3 regions of the Pseudomonas sp. NLJ1 genome follow, and region 3 is predicted to be linked to each of the others. Evidence: predicted binding sites of a transcription regulator. Region 3 holds the regulator's gene; each other region holds the start of a gene.
The links. The regulator sigma-54, encoded in region 3, starts transcription at its own class of promoters, with help from an activator protein. The targets are predictions, from matches to a motif close to ANTGGCATNNANNTTGCTNT.
Positions count from the first base shown of each region.

Region 1: R9B85_RS20500 (CmpA/NrtA family ABC transporter substrate-binding protein) is a predicted target of sigma-54. The motif match lies at 2,175-2,194, and genes of this name have one in related genera.
Region 2: glnA (type I glutamate--ammonia ligase) is a predicted target of sigma-54. The motif match lies at 3,438-3,457, and genes of this name have one in related genera.

Region 1 covers NZ_CP137735.1:4,523,774-4,528,227, forward strand. The annotation lists gene R9B85_RS20490 (nitrate/nitrite transporter) at 1-28, opposite strand, end outside; gene R9B85_RS20495 (ANTAR domain-containing response regulator) at 335-910, opposite strand; gene R9B85_RS20500 (CmpA/NrtA family ABC transporter substrate-binding protein) at 923-2,134, opposite strand; gene R9B85_RS20505 (quinone-dependent dihydroorotate dehydrogenase) at 2,456-3,478, shown strand; gene rmf (ribosome modulation factor) at 3,694-3,909, opposite strand.
Region 2 covers NZ_CP137735.1:2,392,914-2,397,367, reverse strand. The annotation lists gene ntrC (nitrogen regulation protein NR(I)) at 1-248, opposite strand, end outside; gene glnL (nitrogen regulation protein NR(II)) at 245-1,330, opposite strand; gene glnA (type I glutamate--ammonia ligase) at 1,934-3,340, opposite strand; gene thiI (tRNA uracil 4-sulfurtransferase ThiI) at 3,831-4,454, shown strand, end outside.
Region 3 covers NZ_CP137735.1:3,833,654-3,838,107, forward strand. The annotation lists gene R9B85_RS17365 (HPr family phosphocarrier protein) at 1-151, opposite strand, end outside; gene rapZ (RNase adapter RapZ) at 171-1,025, opposite strand; gene ptsN (PTS IIA-like nitrogen regulatory protein PtsN) at 1,028-1,492, opposite strand; gene hpf (ribosome hibernation-promoting factor, HPF/YfiA family) at 1,505-1,813, opposite strand; gene R9B85_RS17385 (RNA polymerase factor sigma-54) at 1,893-3,386, opposite strand; gene lptB (LPS export ABC transporter ATP-binding protein) at 3,562-4,287, opposite strand; gene lptA (lipopolysaccharide transport periplasmic protein LptA) at 4,288-4,454, opposite strand, start outside.

The sequences.
Region 1 (4,454 bases), 690 kb from region 3:
GCCCGGATTTCCAGAAGCTGGTACTCATCGAACACCTCACTCGGCAATGCAACGGAACGAAAAAGACGCCGCCACCCGCTCCACATGGGTGGAGGGGAGAGCGACGTCTTTGTCGGGATCAAGTGGGCAACCGCCGTTGGCTACCGGTGATATTTGTTCAGCAAGAGATGGGCCAACTCGGAGAAGTTGCTGTCCCCTTGTAGGAGCGGCCTTGTGTCGCGATGGGCTGCGCAGCAGCCCCGGCAATCTCTGCCGCGAAGCTGAGATCCTGGGGCTGCTGCGCAGCCCATCGCGACACAAGGCCGCTCCTACAGGGACCGCGTGAAGCAGGTTGCTAGCCCAGCATTTCATGCATGGCAATGATCTGCTCGGCCACCTGGATCAGCTTCTGCTGCCGGCTCATGGCCTGGCGGCGCATCAGGGTGTAGGCCTGTTCTTCGTTGCAATCCTTCATCTTCATCAGCAAACCCTTGGCCTGCTCGATGCGCTTGCGCTCAGCCAGTTGCTGGTCGCGCGCCAACAATTGTGCCTTCAGTGCCTGGTCACTTTCGAAGCGGGCCATGGCCACATCCAGGATCGGCTGCAGCCGCGCCGCATGGATGCCTTCGACGATGTAGGCGCTGACCCCCGACTGAATCGCCTGGCGCATCACGGCGGGGTCATGCTCGTCGGTGAACAGAACGATGGGGCGTGGCTGGTCACGGCTGACAAGCACCACCTGTTCCATCACATCTCGGTCCGGTGAGTCGGTATCGATCAGCACCACATCCGGGCGCACCGTTTCGACGCAGGCGGGCAGGTCGATGGTCAGGCCGGGGGCTTCGATGACCTCGAAGCCGGCCTCGCTCAAGGCCGCCTTGAGGCGACCGAGTTTGCTCTGGGTGTCGTCGATCAGGAGGATGCGCAACATGAATGGTACCCCTCACGCGCCGACACGGGCATCGGGCAGGTCGCCCATGGCATGCAGGCTGAAACTGCGGGCATAACCGTAGGGGTCGCTGCCGTCCCAGCGGCTGCCATCAATCAACAGGCTGCTGCGCATTGGTTCAGGGCAGGCCACGCCGAGGCTTTGTGCCGCCTCGCCATACAACGCCAGCTGCTGGACCTGGCGGGCCACGCCGAGGTAGTCGGGATCATCGCGCAGCAGGCCCCAGCGGCGGAACTGGGTCATGAACCACATGCCGTCGGACAGGTACGGCAGGTTGGCCCGGCCATGGTCGTGCAGGCGCAGTGCATGGGGATCTTGCCAGTGGTTGCCCAGGCCATCGTGGTAGCTGCCCAGCAAGCGTGGTTCGATACTCGCCAGCGGGGTGGCCAGGTAGGCGCTGCCGCTGAGCAGTTGCGCAGTGCTGCGGCGATTTTCCGGGCTTTGCTCGATGAAGCGGCTGGCGGCCAGGACCGCCTTGATCAGCGCGCGGGCACTGTTGGGGTATTGCTCGGCAAAGGCGCGGGCGCAGGCCAGGACCTTCTCCGGATGGTCTGGCCAGATCGACTGACTGGTGGCCAGTGTGAAGCCCTGGCCCGTGGCCACTGCATCGGCAGCCCAGGGTTCGCCCACGCAGAAACCGTCGATGCGCCCGGCCTGGATATGCGCGGCCATTTGTGCCGGTGGCACCACCACGCTGTCGACGTCGCGCAATGGGTGGATGCCCTGGCTGGCCAGCCAGTAATACAGCCACATGGCGTGGGTGCCGGTGGGGAAGGTCTGGGCAAAGGTGAGGCGTGCGCCATGCTGGTGCGCCAGGCGCGCCAATGCTTCAGGGTTGGTCACGCCTTTGCGCTGCAGGGCCGGAGACAGGTTTATGGCTTGGGCGTTCTGGTTCAGCCCCATGAGCACGGCCATTTCGCTGGCCGGTACACCGCCGATGCCCAGGTGCACGGCATAGACCAGGCCATACAGGCAGTGCGCCGCATCCAGTTCGCCGCTGACCAGCTTGTCGCGCAGCCCGGCCCAGGAACCCTGGCGTTTGAGGTTGAGGGTAAGGCCGTGCTGCTGGGCAAAGCCCTGGGTGGCGGCGACTACCACCGAGGCGCAGTCGGTCAGGGCCATGTAGCCGATGTTCAGGCTGGGCTTTTCCGGCGCGTCGCTGCCGTTGACCCAGGCCAGGGGCGTTGCTCGGGGTACAGTGTTCACAAGGTTCCTCGCCCGTACTGATAAGGCTGTGGGCTTTTCCGGTGCAACGCATGTGCCAAAGGCCCTGGGGTCGCATTGCGGCCCCGTGAAAGCAACTGTCTTGCGCAAAGCTAAAAGCTTGTGCGATCCCTGTGGGAGTGGGTTCACCCCCGAAGCAGGCAGCTCGGTGGATGGCACCGGCTTCGCCGGTGTTCGCGGGTGAACCCGCTCCCACAGGTACTGCACTGGCTGTCAGAGCTTCACCGGCCCCACGATTTGCTGTCATGCCGGCCCCACGCTGGCTATAATCGCCCCCTCATTCACCCCGAGCCTTGCCCGCCCATGTATACCCTGGCCCGCCAGCTGCTGTTCAAGCTTTCCCCGGAAACCTCCCACGACCTGTCCTTGGACCTGATCGGCGCCGGTGGCCGTCTTGGCCTCAACGGCGTGCTGTGCAAGCAGCCGGCGGCTTTGCCGGTTACGGTCATGGGCTTGAACTTCGCCAACCCGGTGGGCCTGGCGGCCGGCCTGGACAAGAACGGTGCGGCCATCGACGGTTTCGCCCAGCTGGGCTTCGGCTTCGTCGAAATCGGCACCGTCACCCCGCGACCGCAGCCGGGCAACCCCAAGCCGCGGCTGTTCCGCCTGCCGGAGGCAACGGCCATCATCAACCGCATGGGCTTCAACAACCTGGGTGTTGATCACCTGCTCGGCCGGGTGCGGGCTGCGCGTTACAACGGCGTGCTGGGCATCAACATCGGCAAGAATTTCGACACCCCGGTGGAGCGTGCCGTCGATGACTACCTGATCTGCCTGGACAAGGTGTACACCGCGGCCAGTTACATCACGGTCAACGTCAGTTCACCAAACACCCCGGGCCTGCGCAGCCTGCAATTTGGCGATTCGCTCAAGCAGTTGCTCGATGCCCTGGTCGAGCGCCGTGAGCAACTGGCCGGCACGCATGGCAAGCGCGTACCTCTGGCAATCAAGATTGCCCCGGACATGAGCGACGAAGAAACTGCCCTGGTGGCCGCAGCGCTGATGGAGTCGGGCATGGATGCGGTGATCGCCACCAACACCACGCTGGGGCGTGAAGGTGTCGAAGGGCTGCCATACGGTGGCGAGGCGGGCGGCCTGTCGGGCGCGCCGGTGCTGGAAAAGAGCACCCACATCGTCAAGGTGCTGGCGGGCGAACTGGGCGGCAAGCTGCCGATCATTGCCGCTGGCGGCATTACCGAAGGCCGCCATGCCGCCGAGAAGATCGCTGCCGGCGCGAGCCTGGTGCAGATTTATTCGGGCTTCATTTACAAGGGGCCGGCGCTGATTCGCGAAGCGGTGGATGCTATCGCTGCGATGCCGCGGTGACCTGACACGGCCTCTTTGCGGGTAAACCCGCTCCCACAGGGACTACACAAGCTTGAGAGCAGTGAAGTACCTGTGGGAGCGGGTTTACCCGCGAAGAAGCCAGTGCCGTTGAGAAGGTTTGCCATGGCAAAAAAAGGGCCCCATCAAGGGGCCCCTGGGCCTTCGCCCGCCGCCCGGATAGGGCGTGCATGGTGAATCGAATTCAGTGTCCTCGTTCAGCCAACGGCGTGATTTTCGTTGAGTCTATGGATGCCAGCGGTGCCAGTCATTCCGTCCCAGTTATCACCGCGACCTTCACGCCAGCCGTTGATCCAGGCTTGGCGAACAGAAGGAAGATTGAAGGGGCAAAGTTCGCGGGATTTGCCGGTGACCCCGTATTGGTAGCCACGTGAATATGCTCTTTCCAACGGATCACGCTTAAGTCTTCTCATAGGGTGTTGCCCTCACTTGTTGACTGTAATGTCCCGTCGGCCTCTCCGAGGCCGGGCAGAGTCTTTCTGCCGGTGTGCGCTCGCTGCCGGCGTGGCGAGCTGAAAGTGCCGCCTCGTTGCGAAGCGGCCTGAGACCAGTTCTATCGAATGCGAGTCACGGTGTGAATGATCGATTTGTCATAAGCACGTAACCTTTCCAAGGGTGAGGGGATAAGTAAATAAATGCGACTCAACCTTGTTTAGCGTTGAGCCCGCTATGATCAGGGTTTGCCGATCATTGACGTCATTTCGCCAGCGTGGCTTGCGGATGACAGAAATAATTTGAAATGCGACGAAGGGTCACATCGGCCCCGGTATCGCCAGAATTTTTCGTACTGCCTGATGATCTAAGCTGTCTTTGCCACTGGGCCAAGCACAGATCGGTCAGGCGGCCCGGCCTTTCACCGCACGCTCGCGTGCCACGAAAGGCCACCCGCACGCCTGCTGGAAAGGTGTGCGGGCAAACATCGCGGGGCGATGCGTCGCCCCGTCAGTCAAATAGCCCA
Region 2 (4,454 bases), 1.4 Mb from region 3:
GTCATGATGATGACCGGCAGGCGCGGGTGCTGCTCTCGTATCTGTGCCAACAGGTCGAGGCCGCTGGTGCCCGGCATGCGGATATCGGAAATGATCACATCCGGTTGCTGGCGTGCCAGGCGGCCCATCACGCCATCGGCGCTGTCGAAGCTCTGGGTGGTCATGCCTTCCTGTTGCAGGGCTTTTTCCAGGACCCAGCGGATGGAGCGATCATCGTCGACGATCCATACGGTTTCACTTCGGCTCATGAGGCGGTGGCTCCTTGTTCCAGGGGCAGGTAGATCGAAAAGGCGGTGTGGCCTGCATGGCTTTCACACTCGATCAGGCCCTGGTGCTGGCTGATGATGTTCTGGGTAATGGCCAGGCCCAGCCCGGTACCGTCCGGGCGGCCGCTGACCATGGGATAGAAGAGGGTGTCCTGCAACTCCGGCGGGATGCCCGGGCCGTTGTCGATGATCTCCACCCGCGCTACCAGGCGATGGCGCACGTGGCCGATGGTGAACTGGCGCAGGGCACGGCTGCGCAGGGTGATGCGGCCCAGGCGCAATTCGTTCTGCGAACTTATCGCCTGCATGGCATTGCGCACGATGTTGAGCACGGCCTGGATCATCTGTTCGCGGTCGATCAACACATCCGGCAGGCTGGGGTCGTAGTCGCGCACCAAAGTGATGCAGCCCTGGCTTTCGGCCTCGACCAGGCTGCAGACCCGCTCCAGCACTTCGTGGATATTGGTCATGGCCAACGACGGCAGCTTGTTCGAACCGAGCATGCGGTCGACCAGGTTACGCAGGCGGTCGGCCTCCTCGATGATCACGTTGGTATAGTCGCGCAGGCCTTCTTCAGGCAGCTCGCGGGCCAGCAGCTGGGCTGCGCCGCGGATGCCGCCAAGAGGGTTCTTGATTTCGTGGGCCAGGCCACGCACCAGCATCTTGGTGGTTTCCTGCTTGCTCAGCTGGGCCTCTTCCTTGGTGATGCGCAGCAGCCTGTCACGCGGGTGCACCTCCAGCAGCAGCAGGGTCTGGCCCTGGTGCAGGATCGGCGTTACCGCGTAGTCGACGGTGATGGTCTGCCCGGTCAGCGAGGTGAGCTGCGCTTCGCGCTTGGTGAACGGGTGCGCCTGCTCGACCGCCTGGCGCAGGGAGCTGAGTGCTTCGGTCGACTCGGTGAACAGCTCGCTGATGAACTGCCCATGGCTGCGCTGGCCACTGACCGCCAGCAGCATTTCCGCGGCCGGGTTCATGTACTCCAGGCGCAGCTCGGCGTTGAGCAGCAGCGTGGCGGTGGTCAGGTTGTCCAGAAGCAGACGGTGCTGGGCATCGCTGATGGTCATAGGGCGTCGTCGACCTCTTTTGGCGCGTGTCGGGCATGGGCGCGGCCATGGTCGGGCGCGCGGTGGATCCGCTGATTCCAGTCTTTGGGCAAAAAATGCAAGAACCAAACCAAGGCTCCGAAAAGAAGCGGAATTTGCCGATAAAGCCCTGGAGACGGGACAATTCGCACCAGAATGAACTGATTAAACGGTTCACGTGATCGCTTTTGGGGTGCATTCGGGGGCGTTAGTCCACAGAATGCACCAATATGGAGCATAGGTGGTTTCAGGGTTTATCGCACAGCTGGCGGGCATTCGGCTTCTGGCGTTGAAAATGCAAGGTCTTCCGGTGAAGCACCTGTGACGTTGCCTGGCCTGGCGCGGTGCCATTGCTGGCGCAGCCGGCGAGGAGGGCGGATACGGTAATCATTGCAGGTAGAAGTTTGCGCATGGCGTGATGTCCATTGACTGAAGGGACGCCTACCCTGCGTGCTGAGGGGGCGGCGAAATGTCAGCGGCATCTGCTGGTTCTGTATGAAATCGATGAGGCAGCCACGGAAACGAAAACGGCCTCCCGAAGGAGGCCGTTCGTGATCATGTCATCGGCGCCAGGCGCCGATCAGATCAGCAGCTGTAGTACAGCTCGTATTCCAGCGGGTGAACGAAGGTGCGGACCTTGATTTCTTCTTCGCTCTTCAGCTCGATGAAGGCATCGATGAAGTCGTCGGAGAACACGCCGCCCTTGGTCAGGAACGCACGGCCCTTGTCCAGCTCTTCCAGAGCTTCCTTCAGGCTGCCGCAAACCTGCGGGATGTCCTTGGCCTCTTCAGGCGGCAGGTCGTACAGGTTCTTGTCGGCAGCATCGCCTGGGTGGATCTTGTTCTGGATACCGTCCAGGCCGGCCATCAGCAAGGCCGCGAAGGCCAGGTACGGGTTGGCCGATGGGTCCGGGAAGCGAGCTTCGATACGGCGGGCTTTCGGGCTGCCGACGTAAGGAATACGGATCGAGGCGGAACGGTTGCGAGCCGAGTAGGCCAGCATTACCGGGGCTTCGAAGCCTGGGACCAGACGCTTGTAGGAGTTGGTCGACGGGTTGGTGAAGCCGTTCAGGGCCTTACCGTGCTTGATGATACCGCCGATGAAGTACAGGGCGGTGTCGGACAGGCCGGCATAGCCTTCACCCGAGAAGGTGTTCTTGCCGTCTTTCCAGATCGACATGTGCACGTGCATGCCCGAGCCGTTGTCGCCGTACAGAGGCTTCGGCATGAAGGTGGCGGTACGGCCGTAGGCGTCGGCAACGTTGTGCACGACGTACTTCAGTGCCTGTACTTCGTCAGCCTTCTTCACCAAGGTGTTGAACTTGACGCCGATTTCGTTCTGGCCGGCAGTCGCCACTTCGTGGTGGTGAACTTCGACGGTCTGACCCATTTCTTCCAGTGCGTTGCACATGGCGGTACGGATTTCGTGGTCGTGATCGAACGGCGGAACCGGGAAGTAGCCGCCTTTCACGCCCGGACGGTGGCCTTTGTTGCCGCCTTCCACGTCAGCGCCGGTCATCCACGAGCCTTGCTCGGAGAAGATCTTGAACATCGAGCCGGAGATGTCCGACTGGAACTTCACTTCGTCGAAGATGAAGAACTCTGGCTCCGGGCCTGCGAATACGGTGTCACCGATGCCGGTGCTCTTCAGGTACTCTTCGGCGCGCTTGGCGATGGCGCGAGGGTCACGATCGTAGCCCTGCATGCTCGACGGGTCGACGATGTCGCAGGTGATGATCAGGGTCGGCTCTTCGGTGAACGGGTCCAGTACGGCAGTTTCGTCGACCGGCATCAGGATCATGTCGGAAGCTTCGATGCCTTTCCAGCCAGCGATGGAGGAACCGTCGAACATCTTGCCGACTTCGAAGAAGTCGTCTTCCAGCGCATCACGCGACGGCATGGTCACGTGGTGCTGAATGCCTTTGGTGTCCGTGAAACGCAGATCAATCCACTTGACGTCATGATCTTTGATGAGTTGAACCGACTTCGACATGTTGTCCTCCGGATGGTCTAGAGCGCGGTGGGCCGCTGCCCTGGAAAAAGGGTGTTGCCGGGCGCGGATAGTCGGCCAAGCTTACCTGCCTCACAAGGGAGCAAATTGCATGCCAGTGCCCGAAAATGGCGAGGGCGGGATAAAAGGGGGCGTTTGCGAGCATCTGGTGATGGGTTAATGGTGAAAAGTGCACTCTTAAGATGCGAATTTTGGTAGTAGTGCACCAATAGTGTGCACTGGTTGAATATTGTGCGTTCTTTGAGGGCCTCTTCGCGGGTGAACCCGCTCCCACAGGGACCGCACAGGTTTCGAAGGCTCTGACATTCTTGTGGGAGCGGGTTCACCCGCGAAAGGGGCGGCACAGCCAGCGCAAAACCCACTCCCTCTATTTATCTCAAAGCTTCTGATCAAAAGTTGCTCAAATCCTGAGCAATTTCCGCTATAATTCGCGCCCCTCATTTTCGGCAGGCCCTGCGCGCGCTGTTAACCAATGAAACTTATCGTCAAAGTCTTCCCAGAAATCACCATCAAGAGCCGGCCGGTGCGCAAGCGCTTCATCCGCCAGCTCGGCAAGAACATCCGCAACGTGCTCAAGGACCTCGACCCTGAGCTCGTGGTCGATGGTGTCTGGGACAATCTCGAAGTGGTCACCCGCGTCGAAGACGAAAAAGTCCAGCGCGAGATGATCGAGCGCCTCACCTGCACGCCGGGTATTACCCACTTCCTGCAGGTAGAGGAATACCCGCTAGGGGACTTCGACGACATCGTTGCCAAGTGCAAGCAGCACTTCGGTCACCTGCTGGCCGGCAAGCACTTCGCCGTACGCTGCAAGCGCGGCGGCCACCACGATTTCACCTCGATGGATGTCGACCGATACGTCGGCAGCCAGCTGCGCCAGCAGTGCGGAGCCGCCGGCATCGAACTGAAGAACCCGGAAGTGCTGGTGCGTATCGAAATCCGCGACCAGCGCCTGTACGTGATCCACAACCAGCACCAGGGCATCGGCGGCTACCCGCTGGGCGCCCTGGAGCAGACCCTGGTACTGATGTCCGGCGGCTTCGACTCCACCGTGGCGGCCTACCAGATGATGCGCCGTGGCCTGATGACCCACTTC
Region 3 (4,454 bases):
CCGCCATGATGCTCTTGCCATCCACCAGTTTGTCCGGTGCACGCCCAACCCTGACCTGGCAGGGGAAGCGGCCGGCAACGCCGACGAACTTGGCTGCCGCCCGGGCATGCAGACCCAGCTTGTTGATGATGGTGATTTCACGGGCGGGCATCGTGGGGCGGATCCTTGGGCTAGAGGTCGCGGTGGCGGACCTGGACGTTTTTCAGGGATTGCTGCAGCAACTGGCCAAGGCGCTCGGTGATGTACACCGAGCGGTGGTGGCCGCCGGTGCAGCCAATGGCAATGGTGACGTAGGCACGGTTGCTGGCGGCGAAGCGGGGCAGCCACTTGAGCAGGTAGCTGGAAATGTCGTTGAACATCTCTTCGACATCCGCCTGTGCGGCCAGGTAGTCGATCACCGGTTGCTCAAGGCCGGAGTGCTCACGCAGTTCGGGCTTCCAGTAGGGGTTGGGCAGGCAGCGCACATCGAACACCAGGTCGGCATCGACCGGCATTCCGCGCTTGAAACCGAACGACTCGACCAGGAACGCCGTTCCAGGTTCGGGCTGGTTGAGCAGGCGCAGCTTGATCGAATCACGCAGCTGGTACAGGTTCAGGCTGGTAGTGTCGATCTTCAGGTCGGCCAGGTCTGCAATCGGCCCCAGTAATTCGCTTTCCACCCGAATCGCTTCCGCGAGCGAGCGGTCGGCGTTGGTCAGCGGGTGGCGTCGGCGGGTTTCCGAGAAGCGCTTGAGCAGTACGTCTTCGTCGGCATCCAGGTACAGCACGTCGCACTGGATATGCCGGGCGCGGGCTTCTTCGAGCAACTCGGGGAAACGCGTCAGGTGGCTGGGCAGGTTGCGTGCGTCGATCGACACGGCAACCTTGGGTTGCAGTAATTCGGTGTTGATCAGCGCATTTTCCGCCAGCTGCGGCAGCAGCCCGGCGGGCAGGTTGTCAATGCAGTAGAAACCGTTGTCTTCCAGGACATCGAGGGCGGTGCTCTTGCCGGAGCCGGACCGGCCGCTGACGATGATCAGGCGCATGTTCAGTGCTCGTTCTGTACGTCCAGGACAACCTGGAACAGGGCCTCGCTGCTGGTGGCCGCACGCAGGCGATCACGGACCTCCTTGCGATCGAGCATGCTGGCAATCTGGCGCAGCAGTTCCAGATGGGCATCGGTGGCGGCTTCTGGCACCAGCAGGACGAACAGCAGGTCCACCGGCGCGCCATCGATGGCGTCGTAGTCGATAGGCGCTTCCAGGTGCAGCAGGGCGCTGACCGGAGCGGAACATCCTTCAAGCCGACAGTGCGGGATGGCGATGCCGTTGCCGAAACCGGTCGAGCCGAGTTTTTCCCGGGCGACCAGTTTTTCGAAGACGTCCTGCATCTCCAGTTCGGGCACTTGTTCGGCGATGACGGTGGCGACCTTTTCCAGGGCGCGCTTCTTGCTGCCGCCCGGCACGTTCACGAGGGAACGGCCGGGGGTCAGGATGGTTTCAAGTCGGATCATGGATGAGGGGGATCAGCGGGCGGCTGCACCTTGCAGCAGGCTTTGCTGTTTTTCCTTGTGTTTTTTCAGTTGGCGGTCGAGCTTGTCGGCCAAGGCGTCGATCGCTGCATACATGTCTTCGTGTTCGGCGTTGGCAACCACTTCGCCGCCGGGAATCTGCAAGGTCGCCTCGACCTTCTGCTGCAGCTTCTCGACTTTCATGATGACCTGCACGTTGGTGATCTTGTCGAAGTGACTTTCCACGCGAGCGAGCTTTTCAAGCACATAATCGCGCAGTGGCTGGGTGACTTCTACATGCTGTCCACTGATATTGACTTGCATACAGCTTCTCCTTTGTTGCCCGTGCATAAAGAGGCAGGTCTTGCACCTGCCCCACAAACGCTGTGGCACATCTCAGGGGCTACATCAGTCGCTTGCGCTCGCTCGACGGTGCGATGCCGAGGGACTCGCGGTACTTGGCGACGGTGCGACGGGCTACCTGGATGCCTTGTGCCTCCAGTAAACCAGCGATCTTGCTGTCACTCAATGGCTTTTTCTGATTTTCCGCCGCAACCAGTTTCTTGATGATCGCGCGGATCGCCGTAGACGAGCATTCTCCGCCTTCGGAGGTGCTGACGTGGCTGGAGAAAAAGTATTTCAGTTCGTAGATGCCACGCGGCGTGTGCATGTATTTCTGCGTGGTTACCCGCGAAATGGTCGACTCGTGCATGCCCACCGCTTCGGCGATGTCATGCAGCACCAGAGGCTTCATCGCTTCGTCGCCGTGGTCGAGGAAGCCGCGCTGGTGCTCGACGATCTGCGTGGCCACCTTCATCAGGGTTTCGTTGCGGCTTTGCAGGCTCTTGATGAACCAGCGCGCTTCCTGCAGCTGGTTGCGCATGAAGGTGTTGTCGGCGCTGGTGTCGGCCCGGCGCACGAAGCCGGCGTACTGCGGGTTGACGCGCAGGCGCGGAATGGCCTCCTGGTTCAGCTCTACCAGCCAGCGGTCGCTGTCCTTGCGTACGATGACGTCGGGTACCACGTACTCAGGCTCGCTGGACTCAATCTGCGAGCCGGGGCGCGGGTTGAGGCTTTGTACCAGCTCGATGACCTGGCGCAGCTCGTCTTCCTTGATTTTCATGCGACGCATCAGCTGGCTGTAGTCACGGCTGCCGAGCAGGTCGATGAAGTCGCTGACCAGGCGCTTGGCTTCGGCCATCCACGGGGTGCTCGCGGGCAGCTGGCGCAGTTGCAGCAACAGGCATTCGCCAAGGGTGCGGGCGGCAACGCCGGCTGGCTCGAACTGCTGGATGCGGTGCAGTACAGCTTCGACTTCGTCCAGCTCGATATCCAGCTCCGGGTCGAAACCGGCGCAGATCTCCTCGAGGGTGTCTTCCAGGTAGCCCTGGCCGTTGATGCTGTCGATCAGGGTGACGGCGATCAGGCGGTCGGTGTCGGACATCGGGGCCAGGTTGAGTTGCCACAACAGGTGGCTTTGCAGGCTTTCGCCGGCCGATGTACGGGTGGTGAAGTCCCACTCGTCGTCGTCGTTGCTCGGCAGGCTGCTGGCACTGGTCTGGTAGATGTCTTCCCAGGCGGTGTCGACCGGCAGCTCGTTGGGGATGCGCTCGCTCCACTCACCGTCTTCCAGGGTGTCGGCACTGGTGGTGCTTTCCTGGAAGCTGTTGTCCTGGACTTCGGCGGCCGGCTTGTTCTCGGCGTTGTCCGCCATCGGGTCGCTGTTGTCGAAGTCGTCGCCGTCTTCCTGACGTTCGAGCATCGGGTTCGACTCCAGCGCTTCCTGGATTTCCTGTTGGAGGTCCAGGGTAGAAAGCTGGAGCAGGCGGATGGCCTGTTGCAACTGCGGGGTCATCGTCAGTTGCTGGCCCATTTTTAGGACGAGCGATGGTTTCATGGCTGGGGCTTAATACCTTGTTCGCCGGCGCGCATGCGCCATCCACTACACGAGGGCGCCGGGGCGCCGGATAAAGCAAGTTTTATGCCTTAAATTGTAGCGTTTGCCTAGAGTACCGTAACAACTTTACCCGGGTTGCAGGGCAATTTGCCGGTACTCCAGGCGCGTGCCGGGCTCAGAGCCGGAACTCGTGGCCCAGGTAAACCTCTTTGACCAGGTCGTTGGCCAGGATGGTTTCGGCGTCGCCTTCGGCGATCAGCCGGCCATCATTGACGATATAGGCGGTTTCGCAGATATCCAGGGTCTCACGCACGTTGTGGTCGGTGATCAGTACGCCGATGCCCTTGGCCTTGAGGTGGTGGATGATCTGCTTGATGTCGCCGACCGAAATCGGGTCGACACCGGCAAACGGTTCGTCCAGCAGGATGAACTTGGGTGCGGTCGCCAACGCGCGGGCAATTTCCACGCGGCGGCGCTCACCACCGGAAAGGCTCATGCCGAGGTTGTCGCGAATGTGGCTGATGTGGAACTCCTGCAGCAGGCTTTCCAGCTCTTTGCGCCGGCCGTCGCGGTCGAGGTCCTTGCGGGTCTCGAGGATGGCCATGATGTTGTCGGCCACCGACAGCTTGCGGAAGATCGAGGCTTCCTGTGGCAGGTAGCCGATGCCGGCGCGGGCGCGACCATGCATGGGCTGGTGGCTGACATCGAGGTTGTCGATCAGCACGCGCCCCTGTTCGGCCTGGACCAGGCCGACGATCATGTAGAAGCAGGTGGTCTTGCCGGCGCCGTTGGGGCCGAGCAGGCCGACGATCTGGCCGCTGTCGATCGACAGGCTGACGTCACGCACGACCTGCCGCCCCTTGTAACTCTTGGCCAGGTGCTGGGCTTTGAGGGTTGCCATTTACTCGGCCTTCTTCTTGGGCTGGATCACCATGTCGATACGCTGACGCGGCGAAGTCACGTTGCCACCACGACCGGCGGTTGCCACCTGGGTCTTGGTGTTGTAGACGATCTTCTCGCCTTCGGTCGTGTTGCCTTCGTTCTCGACTTTGGCGCGGTCGGTGAGAA